3 regions of the Geobacillus sp. B4113_201601 genome follow, and region 3 is predicted to be linked to each of the others. Evidence: riboswitches for the same ligand, from Rfam matches in the RefSeq annotation. Region 3 holds a riboswitch; each other region holds the start of a gene.
What was found. A riboswitch is a leader RNA that binds a small molecule or an ion and turns the genes downstream of it on or off. The one in region 3 is predicted to bind S-adenosylmethionine.

Region 1 (6,178 bases), on a different contig from region 3:
AGCCGTTTCTTCCGAGCCGACGGAATGGTAAATGGCGAGCAGCGACGGATCGCGGAATGAGCGAATGAGCGCCAAGAGCGAATCGTCGATGTAGGGGGACTGCATGGCGATTTTTCCGAATGTATGCGGATACAACAGTCCGGCGGTCAACGATACGGTCCCGCCGAGCGAATCACCGATGAGCGCCCGGCCTTTGCCCATTTGATACGTCGGCAGTTCGCGGTCCAAAAACGGCACGAGTTCATGGGCTAGAAAGCGGAGATACGCTCCGTGCTTCGTTCCCGATGGATGATACTTTTCATAGCGGTCGTTTACATTCCGATACGGAATACCGACGACGATCGTGCGGTCAATCGTGCCGTTGGCCATTAACGTTTCGACAGCCGTTTTCATTTTTCCGTACATAAAGTAATCTTTGCCGTCTTGAGCGATTAGTAAAGAATATTTGTAAAGCGGGGAAAAATTGCTTGGCAAATAGACGAGCAGTTCGATTTTCTCCTGAAGCTCCCCGCTATATAGCGCGTAATCGCGCATCGTTCCTGCTGTCATGACCATCCTCCAGTGAAAGCGCAAGTTCATCTGTTATTGTAACATATTTGTACAAAAAATGTTAATCAAGGGCTCGAATTTTTTGTGAATTTGCCGAGTGATGCGCAGCGAAAAAAAGACTTGCAAAAACCGCTGGAATGCGTTACATTTCTTAATAAATAAAATTGCAACAAAATTGAATACCCATCCTGTTCTTATCGAGAGAAGCGGAGGGAACTGGCCCAATGAAGCTTCAGCAACCAGCCGCCCGGCGGCCAGGTGCTAAATCCAGCGAATTGAGCATTCAATTCGGCAGATAAGAAGAAGCATGGCCATGAATATGGAAAAGTCTTCTTCTTGGAAGACTTTTTTTATTTTCCTTTGTTTTGGCGGCCGTTTTGCCGACCTGTGAGGCGGGGCGGCAGCGAAGCGCTCGGCTGTCGAGAAGGCCAGTGATTTAGTGCAAAATGCTGCTGAGTTCCACCTATTTCTCAATTAGAGAAACTTCAAAGAATCAGCTTTCTTTTCTGAATGAAAATGCCTCCAATTGGTGTGTGACAGCGGTTTTTCACCGGCCTTCGAGACAAGCAGCGAAGCGTTTGGGCGCTGCGGCCGCCGGTCGTTGGACAAGAGGAATTTTTTCGCAGAAGGAGAGAGATGAGATGGAGAAACTGGAGACGTTGTTAGCGCAAATCGGCAACCGGAGCGAAACCGTGACAGGAACGGTCAACCCGCCCGTCTATTTTTCGACCGCCTACCGCCATGCCGGCATCGGAGAGTCGACTGGGTTTGACTACATCCGCACCGGCAATCCAACGCGCAAAATTGTTGAGGAGGCGATCGCGAAGCTGGAAGGCGGCGATCAAGGCTATGCGTTCAGCTCCGGCATGGCCGCCATTCAGACGGTGCTCGCCTTGTTTGAGAGCGGAGATGAGTTTCTCGTATCGGCCGACCTTTACGGCGGCACGTACCGGCTGTTTGAGCGCGGCTGGCGCAAGTACGGTCTTCGGTTCCATTATGTCGATTTTTCCGATCTCGATGCGGTGGAAGCGTGTATCAGCGAAAAAACGAAGGCGATTTTCTTGGAAACGCCGACAAACCCACTGATGCACGAGACCGATATTTCCGCGGTCGCCCAGCTTGCCCAACGGCACGGGCTATTGTTGATCGTGGATAACACGTTTTACACCCCGGTGCTCCAGCGCCCGATCGAACAAGGAGCCGATATCGTCATCCACAGCGCCACGAAATATTTAGGCGGCCATAACGATGTGTTGGCCGGCTTGGTCGTTGCCAAGGGAGAAGCGCTTTGTCAACGCTTGGCCGAGTACCATAACGCCATCGGCGCCGTCTTGTCCCCGTTTGACTCTTGGCTATTGATCCGCGGGATGAAAACGTTGGCGCTAAGGATGCGCCAGCATGAAGAAAACGCCAAGCGCATCAGCGCCTTTTTGCGCCAACATGAAGATGTGACCGACGTCTTATATCCAGGAAGAGGTGGGATGCTGTCGTTCCGGATTGCCGATGAAAAGTGGGTGAACGGATTTTTAAAAAGCTTGCGCCTTATTACGTTCGCGGAAAGCTTAGGCGGGGTTGAAAGCTTTATTACGTATCCGGCGACACAGACGCACGCGGACATTCCGGAAGACATCCGCATCCGAAACGGCGTCTGCAACCGGCTGCTCCGCTTCTCGGTCGGCATTGAACACGCCGATGATTTGATCGTCGACTTGGCGCAAGCGTTCAAAAACATGAAAGAGGTGTGAGCGATGGAACGGGAATGGTCGTTTTCGACAAAACTGCTCCATAACGAATGGAAAGTCGACCGCGCAACCGGGGCGGTGAGCGTGCCGATCCAACACGCCTCCACGTTCCATCAGTTTGATTTCGACTCATTCGGAAAATACGACTACAGCCGCTCTGGCAATCCGACGCGCGAGGCGCTTGAGGAGACGATCGCCGCCTTAGAAGGCGGTGTGCGCGGGTTCGCGTTCGCCTCGGGCATGGCCGCCATCTCCACGGCGTTGTTGCTCCTGTCCAAAGGCGACCATGTGCTTGTGACGGAAGACGTCTACGGCGGCACGTACCGGATCGTCACCGAAGTGCTGAGCCGATTCGGCATTGACTATACGTTCGTCGATATGACCGATCTCAAGGCGGTGGCGGAAAACATCCGGCCGAACACGAAAGTCATTTATATGGAAACCCCGTCCAACCCGCTGTTAAAAGTGACCGACATTCGCGCTGTCGTCGAGCTGGCGAAAGCGCACGGCTGTTTGACGTTTTTGGATAATACGTTCATGACCCCGGCGCTGCAGCGGCCGTTGGATCTCGGCGTCGACGTTGTCCTCCACAGCGCAACAAAGTTTTTAGCCGGCCATAGCGACGTCGTCGCCGGACTGGCGGTCGTAAAAGACGAGGAGCTCGGCAAACAGCTGTACAAATGGCAAAACGCCTTTGGCGCCGTCCTCGGCGTCCAAGACGCGTGGCTTGTGCTTCGGGGGCTAAAAACGCTTCACGTTCGGCTGAAACAGTCGTCCGCATCGGCCATGGCCATCGCCGAGTATTTGCTCCGCCATCCGAAAGTGGAAGAGGTGTATTATCCGGGATTGGCGAACCATCCAGGCCATGACATTCAACGCGGCCAAGCGGCGGGGTTTGGCGCCGTGCTGTCGTTCCGCTTGGCCGATGAAGAAGCGGTCCGGACGTTCGTCCGCCACGTCCGCCTGCCGGTGTTCGCCGTCAGCCTTGGGGCGGTCGAATCGATTTTGTCGCACCCGGCGAAAATGTCGCACGCCGCCATGCCGAAGGAAGAGCGGCTGCGGCGCGGCATTACCGACGGCTTGCTGCGGCTGAGCGTCGGGCTTGAGGATGTCAACGATCTGATCGCCGATATTGAGCAGGCGCTGTCGTTTGTGAAAGAACAACCGTCGATTTCGGCGCGCTAAAAGGCGGCGAACGAAAGCTCCGTTGTCGTGGGGGGAAGTGATGGACATGATCATCACGCAAATCTATCCCTGCGCCAGTGCCAACGCCGGCCGCGCCCGGAAGTGGTGAACATGGTCATCACACAAAGCGTGAAAAGACAGTGAACCAAAGCCCCGTCTGTCGCCGTGTTGCCGTTTTTCCGCCAACCGATGCCGAGGGCGCTCCAATCGTTCAACGTGGTCATCGCAAAACGGAGGGGGAAACCACTGCGTACAGCGCGGCGGTTGACGCCCATTCCCCCTCAGCACGGAACCGCCATGGAGCGCCTTCACTCGGCCGTAAACCCACCCCCGCGCCTCCCGGCAAAACGGCCGCCTTCGCCAAAGAACAGCGCCGCCGCGTCACTGGGCAATACGAAACCACCTGTCGCCGTTGCCCCCGCTCTTGCTTGAACCGTTCCGCCACCGATTGTTTGTTTAGGAGGCCGGTGATTTACTCGCCCAACCGCTTCTTCGGATCGTTTCTCAAGTAGAAAAAACTTGCTGCATCAGCCTCTATGTTCACGCGTTCCATCGCCGATCAAGGCAAACAGTGGGTTTTCACCAACCTTTTGAAGGGCGGTGATTTAAGGAAACAGGCCGCTTACCAGCTTCGTTTCTCAAATAGAAAAGCCCTGTCGCATCCAAGATCGGCTTGCAAACACTGCCCTATTGTTCAAGAGAAACAACCGTTTTTCACCAACCTTTTAGGGGAAGGCCGCTTTCCCTTTCTCAAACTGAACAGCGATTTTTTTAAAAAGTTGTTGACAACGCGTATGCTCGTCTATATAATTAAAAATGTGTTCGATAGCGGACAACAATATATGATTCCGTAGCTCAGCTGGGAGAGCGCCACCTTGACAGGGTGGAGGTCGCTGGTTCGAGCCCAGTCGGAATCATCAAGCGAAATCCCTTGAACCACAAGGCTTCAAGGGATTTTTTATTTTTGTTGTCATTCCTTTGAAAATTTATAAAACTAATTTGGAAAATTAACTATGTACAGGATGTTATTGAATGGTAAAATATTCATACAAGTAGTGATCAAATTAGAAACCAAACACGGTCTAAGCTTTGAGAATAATGAGTTAGCCATGACAAAGTTTCATGACACCTGTAGTATATACGAACATTTTGCAATTCGGTCTCATCGTCAAAAATAATTTTTTAGAAAGGAGTTGATGATGTATTTCATTCTACAAGGAATCCGCAGGTAAGGGCTATTTTTATGTTTACTCGATTTTATCTAGCACCACGGGTTGTAATTGGAGAATTTTTCTTCTCTGATTATCAATAATGGGAAGATGAATCAAGTTGGGATTATGTTTTAGAAGAGGAGCGAGCATATGAATACATCCGACTTAATACAATCGGCTGAAAAATTCCGTATAGAGGGCGATTTACAGAGTGCATTGATTTGCTCATTCTATTAGAAAAAATCGAAGCTGACAACCCTTTTGTTCAGTTAAAAATCGGCTTGACTTTAGATGCTATGGGTAAAGAACAAGAAGCGATACCTTACTATGAGAGAGCACTGTCGCTTGGGTTACCTGCTGAGCAACGATGTGTAGCATTATTATGTCTGGGTTCAAGTCTTAGAAATATAGGGCAGTTAGAACATTCCAAACACATTCTTAAGAGTGCAATCGAGGAATTTCCAAATCATATTGGAATACGTTGTTTCTATGCTTTGGCACAATATAGTGCAGGTGAGTATGGTGAGTCTGTTCGCACGCTCATAAATACAATACTGCTTCTTTCCCCTGAAAGTGTAAAACCTTTTGCACGAGGTCTTGAACATTACGCAGATGAATTAAAATGATATTGTTGAACCCTTGTGGAAGGAAGAGCGAATTAACTTCTATACTGTTATTTTCTGGTTAATTTTCTATTTAGAGGGATTAAATTGAGAGCAAAGAAAGCATTACCTATTTTATTGACATCAGCTATGTTATTTGGATCAGCACCGAGTAGTGTACCGATTCCTAATTTGGTATCGAAAGTAGAGGCAGCGACCGTTTCTGTTCCATATGTGAAACCAGAGATTATTGAACCTAAATGGGTGACAGGGAATATTGAAGGTGGCGGCGGAGGCACAATTCAAATAGAAAGTGTGGGATTTAGTACAGAAAGAACTCAACATGGGACGTTGGTATTAGAAATTAGGAGGAAGAATTTTTGTGGGGGGTGTTGGGAAAATTATAGACTTCAGGAAAATGTTACTCTACCAGTTTATCTTTATTCTGAACCTTATCAATTAGATGGAAGAGATGATTCAGCGGAAAGAGCTACTAACACATTAAATACAGTTGTTGATTATATGAATCGAGATTCAAAAGAGAATTATTACTTGAGAGTAGCTTTCTACATTACAAACCCAGACAACGATCATACTTATTGGTTGGGTATGATGGGATCTAACGATCGCAACTCCTTTTATTTAAGAGCTTATTTTTATCCAGATGTAAATCTTGTTCCGTTGTCTAAAGAACAGAGGGATCAGTATTTCAAAGGACAAAGCATTAGTAACGATACAAATGGCAGCAACAATAACAATAATGGTTCTAATACCAACAAACAGCCAATCATTCCAACGCCAAGCGTAAAGTACATTGGGAGATTGATAATTAAAAATAACAATGTTCCGATGTACAATCTGAAAGGTAAGATACATCGTAAGCTCAAAA
Region 2 (6,178 bases), on a different contig from region 3:
TCTTAGAGCGGGTCGGCTTGAGCGCGGAGTCGATTTACAAATATCCGCATGAATTTTCCGGCGGACAGCGCCAACGCATCGGCATTGCGCGGGCGCTCACGCTCAATCCGAAGCTCATCATCGCCGATGAGCCGGTGTCGGCGCTTGATGTGTCGGTGCAGGCGCAAGTGTTGAATTTCATGAAAGAAATCCAGCAGGAGTACGGGCTGACGTATTTGTTCATCAGCCATGATTTAGGGATCATCCGGCATATGTGTGACCGCATCGGCATTATGTACCGCGGCCGGCTCGTGGAGGAAGGGACGAGCGAGGAAATTTTCACGAATCCGCAGCATATTTATACGAAACGGCTGCTCTCTGCCATTCCGAACGCCGACCCGCGCGAACGCGGGCGGCAGGAGGCGCTTCGCCGCGAAGTGGAAAAAGAATATGAACAGTCGTATTCGCGCTATTTTGATGAAAACGGCCGAGCTCACCCGCTTAAGCCGATTTCGCCGACGCACTCGGTGGCCATTCCATAAAGAGGGGGACGGGAAGATGCTGAAATTTATTTTACGGCGAATCCTCATTATGATTCCGCAATTGTTTTTGCTGAGCGTCCTCATTTTCTTGTTGGCGAAGGCGATGCCAGGGGATGCGCTGACGGGGCAGCTGGCGGCCAATCCAAAAATGGATCCAAAAACACTGGCGGAAATGAAGGAAAAACTTGGCTTAAATGATCCGGTACATATTCAATACATCCGTTGGGTGAAAAACATGCTGCATGGTGATCTCGGCCTTTCCTATACCCATCAGCAGCCGGTCACCGATTTGCTGGCCGGACGGATCGGGAATACGGTGTTGCTGTCGGCGGCGATTTTAATTTTAACTTACTTGATTGCCATTCCGCTCGGCATCGTGTCGGGCCGATGGACTGATACATGGGCTGATAAGCTGATCATTGGTTACAGCTATATCGGGTTTGCCACGCCGCTGTTCATTTTTGCTTTGATCATGCTGTTTATTTTCGGCTTTCACCTTGGCTGGTTTCCAACCGGCGGCAGCGTGGACGTTCAGGTCGAGGAAGGGACGCTCGCTTACTATTTAAGCAAATTGAACCATCTTATGCTTCCAGCATTGTCGGGAGCGCTGATTAACACAGTCATTACGATTCAATATTTGCGCAGCGAAATCGTCGATACGAAAGTGAAAGATTTCGTAAAAACGGCGCGGGCGAAAGGCGTGCCGGAGCGGCATATCTATTGGCGTCATATTTTGCGCAATTCGTTTTTGCCGATCGCGGCGTTTTTAGGGTATGAAATCACCGGACTTATCGGCGGTTCCGTGTTTTTGGAGTCGATCTACAGCTACCCGGGGCTTGGCCAGCTGTTTTTGCAGTCGATTATGCAGCGGGATTACAGCGTCGTGACGGCGCTCGTCATGATTTCCGGTCTGGCGACGCTCGTGGGCACGCTGTTGTCGGACATCATTTTGAGTGCGGTCGACCCGCGCATCCGGATTGAGTAGGGAAGGAGGAAGGCGGCTGACATGAAAGCGGAAATCAGCGGCCCAACGCCGGTCGGAGCGAACATCGAGAAAAGCCCTTCTGCCTTTTCGATCATGTGGCGGGAGGTAGTTCGGGATCGGCTCGCGCTTGGCTCGCTCATCATTTTAGGAATCCTTTTGGCGATCGTCTATGGCGTGTCACTCTTTTTGGATCAAGAGGAAATCGTGAAAGTCGATTTTCTTTCCATTTATTCTCCGCCGTCAGCGGAACACTGGCTTGGCACAGACTACGGGGGGCGCGACGTGTTTGGCCAGCTCATCATCGGCGCCCGCAATTCGTTTACGATCGGGCTGGCCATTACGCTCATTACCGGCCTCATCGGGCTGACGATCGGGCTGATTGCTGGATATTTTGGCGGTTGGATTGACAATGTTATTATGCGCGTCATCGATTTCATTCTCGTTCTGCCATTTTTGATGCTTGTTATTGTTTTTGTCGCCATTGTGCCTAAATATAATGTATTGACGTTTATTTTGATCATGAGCGCGTTTTTGTGGACGGGCAAAGCCCGGCTGATCCGCGCCAAAACGCTGGCTGAGCGCGAGTTGGATTATGTCAGCGCGTCAAAAACGCTCGGCACGCCGGATTGGAAAATTATTATTTTCCAAATTTTGCCCAACCTCAGCTCGATCATTATTGTCAATTTGACGTTAAATTTGGCGGGCAACATCGGCATCGAGTCCGGTCTCACGTACCTTGGCTTCGGGCTGCCGGAGAGCACGCCGAGCTTGGGCACGCTCGTCAGTTATGCGACCAATCCGGATGTGCTGCAAAACAAATGGTGGGTTTGGTTGCCTGCATCATTGCTTATTTTAGTAATGATGCTGTGCATAAATTTTATCGGCCAAGCGTTGAAACGTGCGGCTGATGCAAGACAACGACTAGGATAAGGGGGAGAAAATGTGAAGAGAAAATGGTTGGCGACTCTCGCCGCGCTCTTGCTCGTGCTCGCCGGGTGCACGGGCAAATCCGACACAACGAGTGGAAAGGGTAACAACAACGAAAAACCGGCGGCCCAGAAGGAAGACACCAGCAAATTCCCGATGACGGTGAAAAACGACGGGAAAATCATTGACGGCGGCGTGCTGAAATACGGCCTTGTGTCCGACACGCCGTTTGAAGGGACGCTCAATCGAGCATTTTACCAAGGAGAACCCGATGCAGAAGTCATGCAGTTTTTTGACGAAAGTCTCTTCCGAATCAATAGCGACTATGAAATTACGAATGACGGTGCTGCAACGTATGAGCTATCTAAAGATAAAAAGACGATGACGATCCGCATCAAAGACAACGTCAACTGGCATGACGGCCAGCCGGTGACCGCCGAAGACTTGGAGTACGCCTATTTGGTCATTGGCAGTAAAGATTACACCGGCGTCCGCTATGGCGATGCGCTCATCCAAGGCATCGTTGGAATGGAAGAGTATCATAGCGGCAAAGCGAATAAAATTTCTGGCATTAAAGTCATCGACAAAAAGACGTTGACGATTACATGGAAACAGGCCAATCCGTCGGTGTTGACCGGCATTTGGGCCTATCCGCTGCCGAAGCATTACTTGAAAGACATTCCGATCAAAGACTTGGCGAAATCGGATAAAATTCGGAAAAACCCGATCGGCTTCGGACCGTTCAAAGTGAAGAAAATCGTTCCGGGCGAGTCGGTCGAGTTTGTTCGCAATGATGACTATTGGGATGGCAAACCAAAATTGAAGGGTGTCATTTTAAAAGTCGTCAGCCCGAAAGTCATTTTGCAAGCGATGAAAAAAGGGGAAATCGATGTTGCAGAATTCCCAACTGACCAATATGTGAATGCTAAAGGAACAAAAAATATTCAGTTTATCGGCAGAATAGATTTGGCGTACAACTATATCGGCTTTAAACTCGGCCACTGGGATGCGAAAAAGCAAGAAAACGTCATGGACAATCCGAAATTCCAAAACAAAAAACTGCGCCAAGCGATGGCGTACGCCATCAACACCCAAGAGGTGGCCGACCGCCTGTATCATGGCTTACGCTTCCCGGCGAACACGCTCATTCCGCCGTCGTTCCCGGGCTACCATGACAATTCGATCAAAGGGTATACGTACAATCCGGAAAAAGCGAAACAATTGCTGGATGAAGCGGGATATAAAGATGTGGATGGCGATGGCCTCCGCGAAGATCCGAACGGCAAAAAATTCAAGATCAACTTCTTGGCGATGAGCGGCGGGGACATCGCTGAACCGTTGGCCAAGTTTTATATGCAATGCTGGAAAGATGTGGGTCTCGATGTTCAGCTTGTGGACGGACGCTTGGCGGAGTTCAACTCTTTCTATGATATGGTCAAAAAAGATGATCCGAAAGTGGACGTTTACGCAGCCGCGTGGGCGACGGGCACGGACGTCGATCCATACGGATTGTATGGACGGAACGTCATGTTCAACTACTCGCGCTGGGTCAATGAGAAAAACGATGAACTGTTGGAAAAAGGCCATTCGGAGCAGGCGTTTGACAAAGAATATCGCCGGAAAATTTACAGTGAATGGCAACAGCTGATGAACGAAGAAGTTCCGGTCATTCCGACGCTGTATCGCTTCTCCATCCTTGCGGTTAACAACCGCGTCGCCAACTTTACGGTCGATCCGGGCTCGAAACTGACGTGGAAAGATGTCGGCGTCACGTCCGAGCAACCGGAAGTCGAACAATGACGATTGCCGCCTTTGATGATGTATGATAAGATAGAAGACAAATTGCATACGTCTTATCAAGAGTGGGCGAGAGAACGGGCTTGATGACCCCACAGCAACCTGCCGCTGGCAAGGTGCTAACACCCGCAAAGCGATGTCGCTTTGGATGATAAGAACGGCCACCCCCTTTCGCGTCATTCCGAGGCGGAAGGGGGTTTTTGATGATGGGAGGTGAGGGGGCGTGGCGGAACGACTGTCGCTCCGCGCTTGCATGGCGGCGCATGTGGTGGCGGCGACGTTTCCCGTTCACGTCATGCGCTGCGTGCGGACGGAGCTCATCCGGTTCGATCGCTAGGCGGTCGTGCATATCGACTGCGGGGACGGCTATGTCCACCTGTATGGGAAACCCAAGGAACGATGGTTTCCCTCGTGCTGACGAACGATGAGGCGGAGGGATGGAAAGCGGAGGGGGCGTACGCCCTTGATCGCTATCTATGGCAGGGGCTAGGAAAAAATACGTTTTCCACCGTCAATGACCCCGTATTTGCGGGCTGTGTTTTCCATTGAATCGTAGAACGTGAGAGAAAGGAAGAACAGCGGATGGCAGTCAAAAAATTTGAACACGTCGGCATCCAAGTGAAAGATATTGAAACATCGAAAGTATTTTATCAAAACGTCGTCGGCCTCGAGCTGCTCAGCGAGATGATTCATACGAACGGGACGATGAAACTGGCGTTTTTGGGGCTTGACGGCCAAGTCATCGTTGAGCTCATCGAAGGATACAATCCGGATTTGCCGACGGAAGGAAAAGTGCATCACGTCGCATTTACGGTCGAAGGCATTGAACAGGAGAAAGAGCGGCTCGTGTCGCTTGGCGTTCCGCTCGTTTGGGAGGACATTACCGCGCTTCCGAACGGGGCGAAATATTTGTTTTTCCTCGGCCCGGACGGGGAATGGATCGAATTTTACGAACCGGAACGATAAGAAGAATGAAAACAGGCAGCCCGCGATTTTGCATCGATCGGGCTTTGGGCGTCAGAGCGTGGCTGGCGCCTCTTTCTATTTTTTTGCCTTGACCGCACATCGACCGGTGGCATAGAAGGCCGGTGAAAAACCGCTGTCACACACCAATGGGCGGCCTTTTTAATCAGAAAAGTTTCATGGGCAGTGTGATCTGCCCTCCACCGAGGCGTGAAAATCTCGCGTCAGTTCGGCATTTTCACGGAAAGTTCCATGGGCAACGGTTTGCCCTCCACCCAAGGATGAAAATCCGCGTCAGTTCGGCATTTTTATAGAAAATGGGTGGCCATCCGTATTTTTCCCGAAATCACCATCCTTATAGGTCCTGTCAGCTTCGTTTTGTACGGATGGCAGTCCGTGTGTGGGCTGACATGTGGGAATGATTCCTGATGGAGCCACTTCGTTGTTCATGACGGTCATTGTAGCATGGACAGCAACTTTAGGGCAAAAAGTGCGCTTTAGGGTCGAGACTTTTTCAATTGGATGATATACTAAGAATAAAGAGGGGAGGAGATGTCATGGAAGAAACGATCGTTCACGCCATTCAAGACGACTATCCGGAGGAATTCGCTTGGTGCTATGGCTGCGGCCGTTTGAATGAGACGGGCCACCATTTCCGCACCGGATGGCAAGGGGACAAGACGGTGACCGTATACACGCCGCGCCCCGAACATACTGCCATCCCTGGGTTTGTATACGGTGGATTGATCGCCTCGCTCATCGACTGCCACGGTACTGGTTCAGCAGCGCTGGCGCTGCACCGGAAAAACGGCCATGAGCCGGGTAGCGGGGAGACGCCGCCGCGCTTTGTCACCGCTTCGCTGCACGTCGATTTTCTCAAACCGACGCCGCACGGGGTGCCGCTTGTGGCCATCGGCACGGTGACGGAAATTCACCCGAAAAAATGGCAAGTTGACACCGAAGTGTTTGCGAACGGTGAATTATG
Region 3 (6,178 bases):
AAATCTTTTTACCATTTCTGCATAAATCACACATTATCGAGAATATCGAGATTCTAAAAAATTATGTCGAGCAGGAAAGTGGAAAGAAATTCCCATTAGGTGTCACGTTAAAAGAGAAATATTTTGAAGCCATAAATTATATTCAAGATGTTCCTGTTCCATACTCAAACGAAAAAATACATGTTACATATTTTGATAAAACATTGCAAAATAAATTACTTAGTTTGGGTATGATTGACAAAGAGGATTTGGAAAACGATAAACACATTTATTCACAACAAGAGCAAGAAGTAATTACTGATAGAATTGAAAAAGCATTAAAGTTGATCAAAGTATTGCATAATGATTTGTATGATTTAATTAATACACTTATTGGTACCTTTTTGATTTTAAAAAAAGATTTGTTTGGTGGAGGATCAGTGTCCAATGTTATGGGATTAGTATGGTTAAACCCTCAATCTGATTGGTCAATCATTGAATATGCAGAGGCCATTTATCATGAGTTTATCCACCAAAGTATCTTCTTGGATGATATGATTAACTGTATGTTTCCTAATGCTAATGAATGTGCAAAAGAAGAAGCTCTAGTTACATCAACCATCTTGAAAATCAAAAGGCCTTTAGACAGAGCATATCATGCTGCTGGAGTTTCTATAGGAATTATGCATCTTTATCACTTGTTTAATGATTCTAAAAATTCTGAGAAGTATATGGATGATTTGCGGAAAACAGTTGAAGAAATAGAGGCAAGAACACAATTCTTGGGGGAACAGGGAGTAAAAACTTTAGAAATCATGCGCAAGTTCATTAATCATCCATCTTTTGATGACATTACGTATTCCTTACAGAACTAATGGCCATTGCGACAAATGAAAACACAGAAGCCCATTGCGTTTGATCGAGTCCGGTTGTTTTGAGGTTGTTTGAGGCGAATGAAACGGATCGACGTACAGAAATGCTTAAGGATTCAGTGTCGGAGTCCAAAGCAAAGGAAAGAAATAAAAAACAGCCGGACAGGGAACGGTTCCCTGTCCGGCTGGGTTCTTGTTAAACGAGCGGTCCGCCGAGTTTTTCGATGGACGGATCGATGTGGGCGAATTTTTGGAAGTTGGCGCGGAATTTTTGCGCTAGCTCTTTTGCTTTTTGTTCGTATGCTTGTTTGTCGGCCCATGTGTTTTGCGGCTGCAGGACGTCATCCGGCACGCCCGGGACGCGGGTCGGGATGGCGAGGCCGAAAATCGGATCTTTGACCGTTTCGACGTTGTCGAGCTCCCCTTCGACGGCGGCTTGCACCATCGCCCGGGTGTAGGCGAGCTTCATGCGGCTGCCGACGCCGTACGGCCCCCCTGTCCAGCCGGTGTTGACCAAAAAGACGCGGACGTTGTGTTCGGCGATTTTTTGCCCGAGCATTTCCGCGTACTCAACGGCCGGGCGCGGCAAAAACGGTGCGCCGAAGCACGTTGAGAACGTTGCTTCCGGTTCGGTGACGCCGCGTTCGGTGCCGGCGAGTTTGCTTGTGTAGCCGCTTAAGAAATGGTACATCGCCTGTTCGCGCGTCAGTTTGCTGATCGGCGGCAGGACGCCGAACGCATCGGCCGTCAAGAACACGATCGTGGACGGGTGGCCGGCGACGCTCGGGTCGACGATGTTTTTGATCGCTTGAAGCGGGTAGGCGGCGCGCGTATTTTCCGTCAGCGTGCCGTCATCGTAATCCGGCACCCGCGTCGCGTCGTTGAGAACGACGTTTTCGAGCACGGCGCCAAAGCCGATGGCGTCGAAAATTTGCGGCTCTTTCTCGCGCGATAAGTTGATGCATTTCGCATAGCAGCCGCCTTCGATATTGAAAATGCCGCGGCTCGACCAGCCATGTTCGTCATCGCCGATCAAGCGGCGGTTCGGATCGGTGGAGAGCGTCGTTTTCCCGGTTCCTGACAAGCCGAAGAAGAGGGCGACGTCGCCTTCCTGGCCGACGTTGGCCGAGCAGTGCATCGGCAGGATGCCTTGTTCCGGCAGCAAATAGTTCATCACCGAGAAGATCGATTTTTTCATTTCGCCGGCGTACTCCGTCCCGCCGATTAGGACGACGCGGCGTTCAAAGGAAATGATGATGAACGCTTCCGAGCGCGTGCCGTCCACCGCCGGATCCGCCTTAAAGTTCGGCGCGCAAATGACGGTGAATTGCGGTTCATGCGCGGCGAGCTCTTCGGCGCTCGGCCGGATGAACAGCTGATGGACGAACAAGTTGTGCCAGGCGAATTCATTGACGACTTGAATCGGCAGCCGGGATTTCGGATCGGCGCCGGCAAAGCCTTTAAAGACGAACAGTTCCTCTTGTTTTAACAAATAATCGAGCACTTTGTCGTACAGTTTTTCAAACGTTTCCGGCGCCATCGGCTGGTTGACCGTTCCCCAGTCGACCGTTTGTTTCGTTGACGGCTCTTCGACGATGTATTTGTCTTTCGGCGACCGCCCCGTGTACTTGCCGGTCGTGACGGCGACGGCGCCGGTATGCGTCAGCCGGCCTTCCTTTCGCTGCAGCACTTTTTCAACGAGTTCCGCGACGGACAGTTGGTGGTGGACGTACGGTTTTTGCAGCAAGAGATCGAGTTTATTCGTCATATTGGCAATCCCCATGTTCAAAACCTGCCTTCTTTATTGGAATCACTTTTGAAAATAGTATAACACATTTTTATTAATAGTCCATACTAATTGTGAAGGTTTTTCGGACTTATTTTTCCTCATTTTTTGAACAATAAAAAAATGTTTTGTATGGTTGACTTCCGTTCGTTTGTTGCGATATGATAAGTCATTGAACGGATACTCTTATCCCGAGCCGGCGGAGGGACAGGCCCGATGAAGCCCAGCAACCGTCACAACTGTACATGTGTGAAATGGTGCTAACCTGTGGCAAGGCGCAGTCCTTGAACGATAAGAGTGAAAGGAAGCAATACGATTGCGACGACCTTTCCTCGCCGTGACAGGAAAGGTTTTTTTATATTGCCAAGGGAAATGAGTTCCGTATCTCCAGCAACGATGTCAAGAGGAGGAAATGAGCCGAATGTCAGCCAAACGCCGCTTGTTTACTTCAGAGTCTGTAACCGAAGGACACCCGGACAAAATTTGCGACCAAATTTCCGATGCGATTTTGGATGCCATTTTGGAAAAAGACCCGAACGCCCGCGTTGCTTGTGAAACAAGCGTCACGACCGGGCTGGTGCTCGTGAGCGGGGAAATTACGACGTCGACGTACGTCGATATTCCGCGCATCGTCCGCGATACGGTTCGCGAAATCGGCTATACGCGCGCGAAATACGGATTTGACGCCGACACGTGCGCCGTGCTCACGTCGATTGACGAACAGTCGCCGGACATCGCGATGGGAGTAGATCGGGCGCTTGAGGCGCGCGAAGGTCAGATGACGGATGAGGAAATTGAAGCGATCGGCGCCGGCGACCAAGGGCTTATGTTTGGGTTTGCCTGCAATGAAACGGAAGAGCTGATGCCGCTGCCGATTTCGCTCGCCCATCGTTTGGCGCGCCGCTTGGCGGAAGTGCGCAAAACGGACGTGTTGCCGTATTTGCGTCCCGATGGCAAAACGCAGGTGACGATCGAATACGATGAAAACGGCAAACCGGTGCGCGTCGACACGATCGTCGTTTCTGCGCAACATCATCCGGACATTACTCAAGACCAAATGGAACGTGACATTAAAGAACATGTCATCAAGCCGGTGGTTCCAGCGGAGCTGTTGGATGAGAACACGAACTACTTCATTAACCCGACCGGCCGGTTCGTCATCGGCGGTCCGCAAGGGGATGCCGGGCTGACGGGGCGGAAAATCATCGTTGACACGTACGGTGGCTACGCCCGTCATGGCGGCGGCGCGTTCTCGGGCAAAGACCCGACGAAAGTCGACCGCTCGGCGGCGTATGCGGCCCGTTATGTGGCGAAAAACATCGTCGCGGCCGGGCTCGCCGATAAGTGCGAAGTGCAGCTCGCCTACGCGATCGGCGTCGCCCGTCCGGTCTCGATTTCGATCGATACGTTCGGCACCGGCAAAGTGTCTGAAGACATTTTAATTGAAGTCGTGCGCAACAACTTCGACCTTCGTCCGGCCGGCATCATCAAAATGCTTGACTTGCGCCGTCCGATTTACAAACAAACGGCCGCTTACGGCCATTTCGGGCGCACGGACATCGACTTGCCGTGGGAGCGCACCGACAAAGCTGCCTTGTTGAAAGAACAAGCGCTGGCGTTGGCGAGCAAGCAATAAAGACACAAGAGGGTGGCCTGCAGGCGATAGCCGGCCGCCCTCTTGTTCGTTTTCATGGTTCGCTTGCTTCGAAAAAGAAGTGTGGTCTCGCCAAGAAGGCGCGGCTGGCCTTGATGGCCCATCCGGACTTTGTTCTTCTGGCGGTTCGTGTGCGTCCCGTCGCGCGGCTTGGCGACCGAGCAAGAAGTCGGCTCGTTACGGCCGGTTGGTCCGCTGCTGCTGGAGCGCCTTGTAATATTGTCCTTTTTCGACATATTCGCGGCGAATGCGTTCCATTTCGCGGAAATCGTCCTCGGTTAGCTCGCGCACCACTTTCGCTGGCCGTCCGAGGGCGAGCACGTTCGGCGGGATGGTTTTGCCGGGGGGCACCAAGCTGCCGGCACCGATAAACGCGCTTTCGCCGATTTCGGCGCCATCGAGGATGATCGATCCCATGCCGATCAAGGCGTTTTTGCGAACAATGGCGCTGTGCAAAATGACTTGATGGCCGACGGTCACGCCGTCTTCAATGATGAGCGGATTGTTTGGACTTTGATGCAAAATTGAGTTATCTTGGATATTGACCCGGTTGCCGATGATCGTCGGCGCCACGTCGCCGCGGATGACGGTGTGAAACCAGACGCTCGTCTCCTCGCCGATCGTGACATCGCCGGTGATCGTCACATAGTCGGCGATGAAGGCGGATGGAGCAATGATTGGCGTTTTGCCTTTGTACGGATAAATCATCGTCGTTCGTTCCTTTCTATGGCAATCTTGTTCATCAAGTATTGTACAACGGTATCCCGCTGTTTTGCACGCGCTTGTCGATGTGAATGATGTAGTTTATGCGTCCCCGCTCGCCGATGAACGCGCACTGCGGCGGTTTGTGAAGGCGGTGGGGCTGGCAATACTAATAGACAAAGCATTTGTTTTTGCGCCCGAGGTGAGCCCGATTGAAGATCCCGACCCATCCGATTGCATTGCTGAAAATGGTGTACCGTGACGTGTTTCCGCTTGTCCACCGCGAACTGGCCGGCTGGCGGCGCCGAGCCGAGCAAATCCCCGATCCGGAACTGCGGCGGCAAGCGCTCGCCAGCATCGCGGCGAAAACGTTTCATTGCGAAGGCGGAGCGATTTTGGCGCTTTTAGCCGGGGAACAAATCGAGCCGTGCGTCCGTTTTATCGTCGCCTATCAGACCATCAGCGACTATTTGGATAATTTGTGCGATCGCAGCACTTCGCTCGATCCGGTCGATTTTCGCGCCTTGCATGAATCGATGCCGGACGCCTTGACGCTTGGGGCCGAGCCGTCGAACTATTACCGCCATCGCCGCGAACAGGAAGACGGCGGCTACTTGCCGGCGCTCGTGCGCACGTGCCAAGAAGTGCTCGGAACGGTTCGCCACTATGAAACGATCGCTCCGTTTTTGCATGAATTGGCCGGGTATTATTGCGACTTGCAAGTGCATAAACATGTCGACGCCCGTGAGCGCGTGCCGCGGCTTGTGCAATGGTTTGCCCAGCATAAAGATTCGTTGCCGCCGATGGAGTGGTACGAATTTTCCGCCTGCTCTGGCTCGACGCTCGGCATTTTCTGCCTTGTCGCCTATGCGTTTGGCGAATCGTTGCCACCGGAGATGGCACGGCGCGTGCGCGACGGCTATTTTCCGTACATTCAAGGGTTGCACATCTTGCTTGATTATTTGATCGACCAAGAAGAGGACCGCGAAGGCGGCGATTTGAATTTTTGTTTTTACTACCCGAATGAAACGGTGATGCTCGAGCGGCTTTGCCATTTCATCGAAGAAGCCGATCGCCAGGTGAGCGGGCTGCCGCACGGTGAATTTCACCGCCTCATTCACCGCGGGCTGCTTGGGCTTTATTTATCGGATGACAAGGTGAAAAAGCAGCGCGGTTTGCGCCGGC

Region 1: it holds a riboswitch for S-adenosylmethionine, as region 3 does, so the genes downstream of both, B4113_RS15565 (methionine biosynthesis PLP-dependent protein) here and metK (methionine adenosyltransferase) in region 3, are expected to answer to the same signal.
Region 2: it holds a riboswitch for S-adenosylmethionine, as region 3 does, so the genes downstream of both, B4113_RS04015 (VOC family protein) here and metK (methionine adenosyltransferase) in region 3, are expected to answer to the same signal.

The regions. Positions count from the first base shown of each region.
Region 1 is NZ_LQYX01000111.1:64,935-71,112, forward strand. It holds gene B4113_RS15560 (esterase family protein) at 1-555, opposite strand, end outside; SAM riboswitch class I at 741-851, shown strand; gene B4113_RS15565 (methionine biosynthesis PLP-dependent protein) at 1,191-2,294, shown strand; gene metC (cystathionine beta-lyase) at 2,298-3,476, shown strand; tRNA gene B4113_RS15585 (tRNA-Val) at 4,321-4,393, shown strand; gene B4113_RS15590 (tetratricopeptide repeat protein) at 4,909-5,313, shown strand; gene B4113_RS15595 (hypothetical protein) at 5,398-6,178, shown strand, end outside.
Region 2 is NZ_LQYX01000029.1:11,164-17,341, forward strand. It holds gene B4113_RS03990 (ABC transporter ATP-binding protein) at 1-521, shown strand, start outside; gene opp4B (oligopeptide ABC transporter permease) at 538-1,506, shown strand; gene B4113_RS04000 (ABC transporter permease) at 1,528-2,436, shown strand; gene opp4A (oligopeptide ABC transporter substrate-binding protein) at 2,449-4,233, shown strand; SAM riboswitch class I at 4,284-4,388, shown strand; gene B4113_RS04015 (VOC family protein) at 4,813-5,196, shown strand; gene B4113_RS04020 (PaaI family thioesterase) at 5,751-6,178, shown strand, end outside.
Region 3 is NZ_LQYX01000074.1:2,367-8,544, forward strand. It holds gene B4113_RS20495 (HEXXH motif-containing putative peptide modification protein) at 1-854, shown strand, start outside; gene pckA (phosphoenolpyruvate carboxykinase (ATP)) at 1,048-2,634, opposite strand; SAM riboswitch class I at 2,821-2,935, shown strand; gene metK (methionine adenosyltransferase) at 3,059-4,273, shown strand; gene B4113_RS08800 (gamma carbonic anhydrase family protein) at 4,469-4,999, opposite strand; gene B4113_RS08805 (tetraprenyl-beta-curcumene synthase family protein) at 5,206-6,178, shown strand, end outside.